2 regions of the Mucilaginibacter sp. P2_D11 genome follow, and region 1 is predicted to be linked to the other one. Evidence: riboswitches for the same ligand, from Rfam matches in the RefSeq annotation. Region 1 holds a riboswitch; the other holds the start of a gene.

The links. Region 1 has a riboswitch for S-adenosylmethionine ahead of AC1DXC_RS09240 (O-acetylhomoserine aminocarboxypropyltransferase/cysteine synthase family protein). Riboswitches for the same ligand answer to the same signal wherever they lie in the genome.
Region 2: it holds a riboswitch for S-adenosylmethionine, as region 1 does, so the genes downstream of both, AC1DXC_RS22315 (TlpA disulfide reductase family protein) here and AC1DXC_RS09240 (O-acetylhomoserine aminocarboxypropyltransferase/cysteine synthase family protein) in region 1, are expected to answer to the same signal.

The regions. Positions count from the first base shown of each region.
Region 1 is NZ_JBFUEA010000005.1:148,266-153,282, forward strand. It holds gene AC1DXC_RS09230 (homoserine dehydrogenase) at 1-272, opposite strand, end outside; gene AC1DXC_RS09235 (homoserine O-acetyltransferase family protein) at 272-1,327, opposite strand; gene AC1DXC_RS09240 (O-acetylhomoserine aminocarboxypropyltransferase/cysteine synthase family protein) at 1,414-2,727, opposite strand; SAM riboswitch class I at 2,962-3,072, opposite strand; gene AC1DXC_RS09245 (tetratricopeptide repeat-containing sensor histidine kinase) at 3,750-5,017, shown strand, end outside.
Region 2 is NZ_JBFUEA010000016.1:50,697-55,713, forward strand. It holds gene AC1DXC_RS22300 (serine O-acetyltransferase) at 1-170, opposite strand, end outside; gene AC1DXC_RS22305 (cysteine desulfurase family protein) at 986-2,104, shown strand; tRNA gene AC1DXC_RS22310 (tRNA-Cys) at 2,113-2,184, shown strand; SAM riboswitch class I at 2,294-2,402, shown strand; gene AC1DXC_RS22315 (TlpA disulfide reductase family protein) at 2,500-3,072, shown strand; gene AC1DXC_RS22320 (SusC/RagA family TonB-linked outer membrane protein) at 3,389-5,017, shown strand, end outside.

The sequences.
Region 1 (5,017 bases):
ACGTTTTTGCCCGAAGCCAAAGCGCGCGAAACGATTTCGAAAGCGGCTTCAGTATCGTTTATCAGCTCTACTACGGTATTTATCTCAGGGTTGTTCAATATCTCGTCCCTATCCGTAGTAAACAATTCCTGCGGCAGGCTGCGTAGCTTGCCGGGATTCTTGATGGCTATTTTCTTTATTTCGAGGTTGAGGTTCTTAGTGCGGATGATATCGTATAGTCCCTGGCCTACCACTCCGAAACCGAAGAGGCCAATATTTAGTTTCTTACTCATTAAGCGATTTTTTGCAGTTCTATTATTTTCCCTTTAACATCCGTCTTAAAAAAGGATGTGATTATTTTGGTTAAGTCTTGTGTTTCTATTAAAAACCCGTCGTGCCCGTAAAAGGAATCCAGTTCGGCAAAGGCCGATTTGGGGATATGCCTGAACAGGTATTGCTGCTCCTCGATAGGGAACAACACATCAGTTTTGATGCCGATAACCAGCGTGCGGGCTTTGATAAGGCTCAACGCTTTTTCTACCCCGCCACGCCCGCGGCCCACATTGTGTGAATCCATCACTTTGGTTAGGTACCAGTAGCTGTAGGCATTGAACCGGTTTACCAGTTTTTGGCCCTGATAAGCCTGGTAGCTCGATGCCCTAAAGTTATCGGTATGGGCGCTATCCTCTTCCTGTTGGGTAATATCGTAGGTTTTATACCCGCGGTAGGATAACAGCGCTATGCTGCGCGCAGCCAGCAATCCTTTGCTTCCGCCATCAGGCGAATTAGCGTAGAAGGTACGGTCGGCCCTGATGGCCAGTCGTTGCGATTCGTTGAAGGCGATGCCCCATGGCGAGTGGCGGGCATTGGTTGCGATGAGGATAAGATTTTTGATGCGCGCCGGCTCGGTAATGCTCCATTCCAAAGCCTGCTGGCCGCCTAAAGATCCGCCTAGTAACAACTCGATATGTTCTATTTCGAGGTGATCGGCCAATAGCTTATGCGCCTTCACCATATCGCGGATGGTAAATTCGGGGAAAGCCAGGTAATAAGGCTGACCGGTATTAGGGTTGATGCTTAACGGGTTCGAAGTTCCGTAAGGCGAGCCGATGATATTGGCGCAGATAACGAAATGCTCATCGGGGTTAAAGTAATCATGCTCGCCGAAGAGGCCTTTCCACCAATCAAAAACATCAGAATTTGCGGTAAGTGCGTGGCATACCCAAACTACGTTATCGCGGTTTTTATTGAGGGTGCCATAGGTATTGTAGCCTATTTGCAGGTCCTTTATTTTACTGCCGCTTTCCAGCTCGAATACACCGGTGTAGGTAAAACTTTCTAAACTCATCTCTATACTTTTTGTTGCTTTGGGAGCAGTTGTTATACAACCGCTCCCCGGCAACACCACTTAAAAAAAACTAAAAAAGAAAAAACTTAAGCCAGTTCCAGCTCTGCTACTTTAGCAAATGCTTGTTCAAAATCGGCTTTAATATCATCAATATGTTCAATGCCAACGGCAACGCGCAGCAGGGCAGGGGTAACGCCTGCAGAAAGCTGCTCGGCATCGCTCAACTGCTGGTGCGTAGTTGCTGATGGCTGTATGATCAGGGTTTTGGCATCGCCCACATTAGCTAAATGGCTTACCAGTTTAAGGTTGTCTATAACTGCAGAAGCCAGTTCCTTATCGCCTTTCAGTTCGAAGGAAAGCACCGCGCCGAAGCCATTTTTCAGATACTTTTTGGCCAGGGTATGCTGCGGCGACGATTCCAAGCCCGGATAGTTCACTTTGGCTACCTGTGGCTGGCTTTCCAGCCATTTGGCAAGTTCCAGCGCGTTATCTACATGGCGTTGCACGCGTAACGAAAGCGTTTCCAATCCCTGTATGTTCAACCAGGAATTGAATGGTGATTGCGATGGACCGAAATCGCGCAGCCCTTCCACACGGGCGCGGATAATGAACTGGATATTGCCGAATGGCCCGTTTACACCGAATACATCGGCAAAAACCAAACCATGGTAACCCTCGGACGGCTCTGTAAATTGCGGGTATTTGCCATTACCCCAGTTGTAATTACCACCATCTATAATAGCGCCGCCAATGCTGGTGCCATGGCCGTTTATCCATTTGGTAGTAGATTCTACCACTACGTGTGCACCGTGTTGCAATGGGCGGAAAAGGTAGCCGCCTGCAGCGAAGGTGTTATCTACGATAAGTGGCAAATCGTGTTTGTTGGCCAATGCCGCCAATTTTTCAAAATCGGGGATGTTAAAACCTGGATTTCCAATGGTTTCCACGTAGATTGCTTTGGTTTTATCGTCGATAAGCGGCTCTATGCTTTCGGCGGTGTCATCGGCAGCAAAACGCGCGTCTATCCCCAAACGCTTAAAGGCAACTTTAAACTGATTGTAAGTGCCGCCATACAAGTATGGCGAGGTAACGAAGTTATCGCCAACCTGCAGTATATTATTCAACGCCAGGAATTGCGCCGCCTGGCCGGAACCTGTTGCCAAAGCCGCTACGCCGCCCTCTAAAGCCGCGATGCGTTTTTCGAACACATCGGTAGTAGGGTTCATGAGGCGGGTATATATATTGCCGAATTCCTTCAGCGCAAACAGGTTGGCACCATGTTCGGCACTATTGAAAACGTATGAGGTAGTTTGGTACAAAGGAACGGCGCGCGCGCCTGTGGTAGGGTCGGCCTCCTGGCCTGCATGCAGTTGTAAGGTTTCGAATTTCAAGTTTGACATAATCTGTAGATTTAAAGGGTTTTGTATGAAAAATATTTAATTACGATAGGATAAGCATATCCTTTAGGGTATCACGCGTGCTTCCAGAAAATAAAAAGGGGGAACGTGTTACGGGATTAGCAGCAGCAACACATGCAAATACAGCCAATAATTTGGTTGTATGCAGAAGATAACCCCAATTGGGATTGCTGGTTGTTTTGCTGAGCTACGTAAATTGTACTTTTCATGATTAAAAATTTATATCCCCCGGTATTCTTTTTCCGGGACAGGAATTGGCACCTTCTCCAATTTGGAGGGTTGCCAGCGGGTTTTCGAGCCTGATCTCTCGCCGCTTCTTTATAAACCAAAATCCTTTTGAGGGGAATTGATTAAGGTATCTCTACCGATTAACGTGGGCAAATATAGGGCAATGCCGTTTTAATATCCAAATAATATTTTAATTTTATTGTGAGTGGTAGGATAGCACCTTGTAATAAGCGTTTTTTTTACCCAAAAGCGCGAAGACGACATATTAATCAACATCCGTAATGTTATTGTGTATGGCTTTGTCCCATCGGGACAACTGGTTGGTAGAAATATGGTCTTATACAGCTATAGGTTACACCCGGTCGTGTTTGTTTACACTTTAATTTAGTCCTGAATGGTGTTACGCTTTAGCGGATATTGTTACGGATGCGGCTCAAATGCCGGGGCGCAAAGCCCGGCATAGAGGTCAACTGCTGTAAAAGTATCTTACTGCAAAAGGTGGGCTAACGGGTAAGCAATTTTTTGTAACGTTGCTCGGCAGTTAGTATGGTAACAACGCTATATCGTTGTCACCGGCAACGGCATATCGTTGTTTGGTTTTGTACATCACGGCCATTGGCAAGACCAGCCGTCAGGGAAGCTGTTTCTATCGACCATTTAAGCGCAATTTTTGATTTGCCGGTATATTTGTAGCTGTGGCAGGGTTTGTGGGTAGGCTGTTGCGCGGCTGCGGTGTTATAAGTCGTTTATCCCTCATCAGTATCAACCTAAGGAGAATGCTCACAAAACCTGTCATAGCCATATTATCGTACCTCTTGCTAACGGTATGCGCATATGCCCAGCCGGCCATCCCCAGGGATATCTACAAACTGCAAAAGCAATTGGCTCAAAGCAAAGCCGATACGGCCCGCGTGCGTGTACTGATTAGTATTAGCCGTTATTTTGCCAACAGGGTAAACAGCAAACCCGTACAGGCAGATAGCGCGTTGGTTGCCGCCACCAGGGCCAACCAGCTTTCGGGCAAATTATCGTACCCGCGCGGTCTCGGGCTAAGTTACCAGGCAATGGCTATAGCATGGAGCAAAAAGAAGGATTTTGCCAAATGCGATGCACTCATCAAAAAGGCCATCCCTATATTTCTGGCTAGTAACCTGTACGAGGATGCGGCTGAAGCCTACCTGAATATGGAGGAAATTTACCTGGCAACCGGTAAAGAGGATTTTAAGGTTAGGATTGGCTATTATGAGCAGGCGCTACCGCTTTTTCTTAAAGCAGGGGCGCACCTTAGGGCAGCGGCTACGCTTAACAACCTGGGCGATTTTTACCTGCAGATAGAAGATTACCAGCGCTCGATAGATTACCTTACCCAGGCACTTACCCAATACAAGCTTGGCGGTTATACTGCGGTGCAAAACACGTATAACCTTATCGGCAATAATTACATGTACCTCGATAAACAGCAGGAAGCGCTTAAATACCAATTGCTGGCTGTTAAAACGGCCGAAGCTGTTGCCGATACCAGCATGGATATTTGCGCCATTTACAACCATGCCGGAATGGTATATTATGCCAGCGGGCAGTTTGAGCCATCCAGAAATTACTTCGCCAAAGCATTGCAGGTTGCCGAGAAGTATCACGACCCGGTGGCTATTGATCTGGCATACAACCTGGCCAATAATTATAACGCACTTGATAAGCCTTCAAACGCTATCCCTCTGCTGCAAAAAGCGGAGAAAGAATACAAGGAAGTAAGGCCCAATCAACGCGTTTTGCTTGATGTGGTTTACCTGAGCGCATATGCCAGGCTTAAGCAATATGCAAACGGAGCGTTTTACTACAAAAGGTTGCTAAAGAATTACGCTGCGGCAGATATTAAGGTGCCGGCGCAATCAAAGGCGCTAAAAGCCATATTGCAATACCTTATGGCGATAGATAAATACGACGAGGCCGCGGCGTTGCTTCCGGCCTATAAATTAGTAGTAGAAAAGGCGCCGCTCAGGGTGCGTGTAAGTCAGGGTATCTATATCTTCAGTTACCGTATCGA
Region 2 (5,017 bases), on a different contig from region 1:
AGCTGGCCTTCGTAAATAATTTTCTTGTTGAGCCTGTTGTTAGGGAACAAAAATTCCAACAGGTCGTTGAGCCAATGGATGGCCTGTTCGTTAGATGGCGTGGCCTCCCATTCGGCTTTGTGCGTTTGAAAAAGTAATTCAATAAAGCTGTTGAGCTGTAAATCTTTCATGTTATTTCTTAGATGCTGAGAGAGGTTAATTAATGCGCAGCCACACTGCACAGGTATTTTTTTCGAAAAGGTGCTGCGTTTCAAAATAGGTTAAACGCAATAGTGGCCGCTACCGACCCTGAAAAACTAATTCAACACGTTTGCATAAAATACATTGTGGATATGATTGATAAATAGCACCTGCTTCTCACAAATAAGGCACACAATTATAGTATATTAATACTATAGAATTAGTGTGAAACCTAAAAAAAGATGTTTATGAAGTGTCACAAATAACGTTCATATTAAATTATGTAATGAGTTCAAGGGCGTGGATATGACCTCTTAATATACGTCGAAAACAATGCCGAAACTTGATTCGTAATAAGAATGATGCCCTATCTTCTCCTTCCGGGCCACTTACAACCTGCGGTGGACCTAATTGCTGCTAATATCCTGCTCCCAATTCTGGTCGGCGCATTAAAAAGGAAAGAGTTCCTGATGGGCAGGAACTCTTTACAACCAATTATAAACCTGAATGAAGAGAAAGTTCTTTAAAGAGCTACAAGACACTTAAACAATTTCAAAAAAACATTACACTGCAAATATAAAATATATTCTACTATTTCTATGGGAATTATAGAATTAATTCTACTTTTGTCTCGATAAGTATTTACTGATTTTATTAATTGTTGGTTAAACCAGAGCATCCTTGTCCGCAAGGATGCTTTTTAAACTGCTACCATGAAACTGCGCCTGTATTGTTGTTGCTGAAAAATCAAGCTTAGCCGCCCCGGCTTTTAAATAATATCATCGTTTTATTCTATTTCAGTATTATGGGTATTTACCTCGACAATGCATCCTCTACTCCCATCCATCCGGATGTTTTCAGCACTATGGCGCCTTATATATTAGAACACTTTGGCAATGCAAGCGCAAACAATGCATACGGTCGAAAAGCCAAAGAGGCTATAGAAAATAGCCGGAGTATAATAGCGGCGTTATTGAAAGTGCCTGCGGAAACAATCGTTTTTACATCAAACGGTACCGAAGCAAACAACATGGCACTGGCTACCGCCGTTGCCGGGCAAGGCATAGATCATATCATTACCACGCCTTTTGAGCACGGCGCTATTTTGCAAACCATGGGCGTGCTGCAAAAGAAACATAACGCAAGGATAAGTTATTTGAATACAGACAGGATTGGCCGGCCCGACCTTAACCACCTCGAATACCTGTTGCGTACCAATACGCGCAACCTGGTATCGGTAATACACGCCAATGCCATTACCGGGTTGGTTAACCCGATAGCAGACATTGCCGAACTCGGACACAGCTATGGCGCTACCGTCCATTCAGACACGATACAAACCCTTGGCAACTATGCCCTTTATCCCGAAAGGTTGAAGCTCGATTTTGCATCGGCGTCGGCAAATAAATTCCATGGGCCACTCGGAGCAGGGTTTTTAGTTAACCGCAGCGGCAAGCGCATTAGCAAACTCGTTTACGGCAACAGCCCGGAACAGCAAACAGGTACCGAAAACGTAGCGGCGATTGTTGGGCTTGCAAAAGCTCTGGAAATAGCCTACTGGGATATTGAGGATAAAATCAATTATATCAAGGCCCTAAAAATAAGGATGATCACAAAACTGCAGGCATTGGTTCCGGGTGTGCGGATAAACGGCGGCAAACCCGAAGAGAACCTCGCTACAATCTTAAGTGCCAGCTTCCCTGATTGGGGCGGGCTGCCTTTGAGCAACCACCTGGACGATATCGATATTATCGTTTCGGGCGGTTCCGATTATACGGCACAATCAATCCCGGTATTCAAAGGCTTAGGCATAGCAACGGACATGGAAACCATCAGGTTTTCGTTCAGTTACAAAAACACGTTAACCGAGATTGATGAAGTAGTGGAAAACCTGGCTACTCAACTGAAATCGGTGGCCGCCTAAATTACTATGGTGGAGTGGCCGAGTGGTTAGGCGGGGGTCTGCAAAACCTCAAACGGCGGTTCGATCCCGCCCTCACACCTCAAAAACACAAACGCAGATCAACAAAAAAAAACGATATGACAATTAAATTATATAAAGCCCATGGGGATAGTAGAATTAATTCTATATTTGCATCGTAATCGTTCTTAATAATTATCAAGAAAGACTGAGGGAAAGGCCCGATGATGTCTTAGCAACCTGTACGCCATAGGTATAAAGGTGCTAATTCCTGTCTGCAGCAATGCAGAAAAGATAATGTCCGCAAAATTATTTGCAATACCTGTAAAAGGTGTTCATTACGTCATCCTCCCTCTTTCCGTCTTCTTGCTGTTATTCGGGGCACAACACATCAACACATGAAAAATAAATACTTATTATTAACAGGCATCCTGCTGTTATCTGCACTTTTTGCAGAGGCGCAATCTGTAACGCCGGCAGCCCCTGCGGCAGATGCCGACCGCGGCTACATCGTTAAAACCAGCGATCTTGCCCCTACAGATTTTGAACTGCGACTTACCGACGGCACAAAAACTTCACTAGCTCAGCTTAAGGGCAAAATCGTTATCCTGCAGTTTACAGCAAGCTGGTGCAGCGTATGCCGGGAAGAAATGCCTCATTTGGAAAAAGAAGTGTGGCAGGCCTATAAAGACAAAGGCGTTATCCTGATAGGGGTTGACCGCGACGAACCCCTGGAAAAGGTAAGCGCCTTTCAAAAAGTAATGAACATCAGCTACCCGCTGGCATTGGATCCGGGTGCTGATATCTTCGGGCGGTTTGCCAACAAAAAAAGCGGTGTAACCCGCAACGTGGTGATAGACCGCGACGGCCGGATAGCCTACCTAACCCGCTTATACGATCCACAGGAATTTGCCGGCATGCTGAAAGCCATTGACGGCCTTGTAAATAAACCCATTGTTGCCCTTAATTAATCCCTAAATAGAATTAACATAATCGATATCATATGAACACCTCTACTATCAGCCCTTACCGAAGTCTCTGGTTTGCCAATCACACCTTACATTTTAACAGCCTGATGGCTAGCTACCTCTCTTCTATGTGTTGTTATTGCTAATCCTTCAGCAAGGTTCCGGGCATAAGCCACCGCTTTAAAGCCCCCGGAGAAAATCAGCTTTCCATTCTTTACAAAGTCAACAAGCCCGCTGGTATTACACCTTTTGTGTAAACCATAGCGCGAGCTGCATGCATTCGTATTGATATTTTTTTTGACCCATTCATTAACAAATCATGTTTAAAAATTACAAATCGTTACTGGCAATCGTATTGCTATTCTTCACCCTGCAGCAGGCAAACGCCCAGTCTGTAAAAATAAGCGGCGTGGTAACCGCCAAATCCGATGGGCAGCCCCTACCCGGCGTAACCATCGGCGTAAAAGGTGCAACAACCGGCACCCAAACCGATGTACAGGGTAAATTTACCATCTCTGCAAACGCCAATGATGTATTGCGGATCTCTTATATCGGCTTCAATACGATCGAAGTTCCTGTAAACAACAGCGGTGAACCACTGAAGATAGTGTTGGAAGAAGCACCCAATTCATTGAACGAGGTGGTTGTTACGGCCCTAAACATCTCGAAAGATAAAAAATCACTGGGCTATGCGGTGCAGGGACTTAAGTCGAGGGACATTGCTGAGGCTAAAGAGAGCAACCTCATCAATGCCTTATCGGGCAAAATAGCGGGTGTAAACGTTACCGGCAGCCAGGGGGATATGGGCTCATCCCGTATCGTTATCCGTGGCGAAACATCGGTATCGGGCAATAATCAACCACTGTTTGTAGTAGATGGCGTTATTGTAGATAACTCCCAGTTCCAGGGCACGAATGGTTCAAGGGATTTTGCCAATGCTATTTCCGATTTGAATTCAGAAGATATCGAATCTATCAGCGTGCTGAAAGGGCCAAACGCAGCGGCCCTTTACGGTTACCGTGCTGCGGCGGGCGTTATCCTCATCAAAACCAAAACCGGCAAAGGTGCCAAGGGAGCAGGTATTACCCTCAATTCAAACACCTCTTTTGCTACCCTCAAGGTATTCCCCGATTATCAGAACGACTTCGGGCAAGGCTCAAACGGCAAATTCAGCTACGTTAACGGCGCTGGTGCAGGCGTAAACGACGGTGTAGACGAAAGCTGGGGCCCGGCATTGAACGGCCAGTTAATTCCGCAATTCTTCTCAAACGGGCAGCCTGCACCTTTCGTAGCACATCCAAACAACGTGCGCGATTTCTTTAGAACAGGCGTTACGCTCAACAACGGTGTTGCTTTAGCAGGCAGCAGCGATAAATTCGATTACCGTTTATCTTACAACAACCTGCACCAAACCGGCGTGGTGCCCAATTCTTCGCAGGGCAGGAATTCGTTCTTGCTGAACACTACCTTCCGCCCCAATTCAAAACTAACCATTACTACCATCGCCAATTATATTAAAGATGATGCCGATAACCTGCCTGGCGCATACGGCAGGCGTGCTACCAGCACCATGCTGCAATTTACATGGTTTGGCCGCCAGGTAGACGTAAGCCAACTTAAGAATTACCGCGATGCCAACGGCAACACCTTCAACTGGAACAATAGCTACTATAGCAACCCATACTTTATAGCGTATGAGAACACTGTTGGGCAACACAAAAACCGCATTATTGGTAGTATAGAACTAAACTACAAGATAATCGAGGGCTTATCAGCCAACTTCCGTACCGGTACGGATTATTATAACGACAGGCGCAAAATTAAGATTGCTTACGGTACCAATGGCACGCCGTTCGGCTCTTATGAAGAGGATGCCTACACAGTTAATGAAACCAATACCGAAGGCCGCTTACAATACACCAAAAAATTAAACAAAGATTTCACCTTC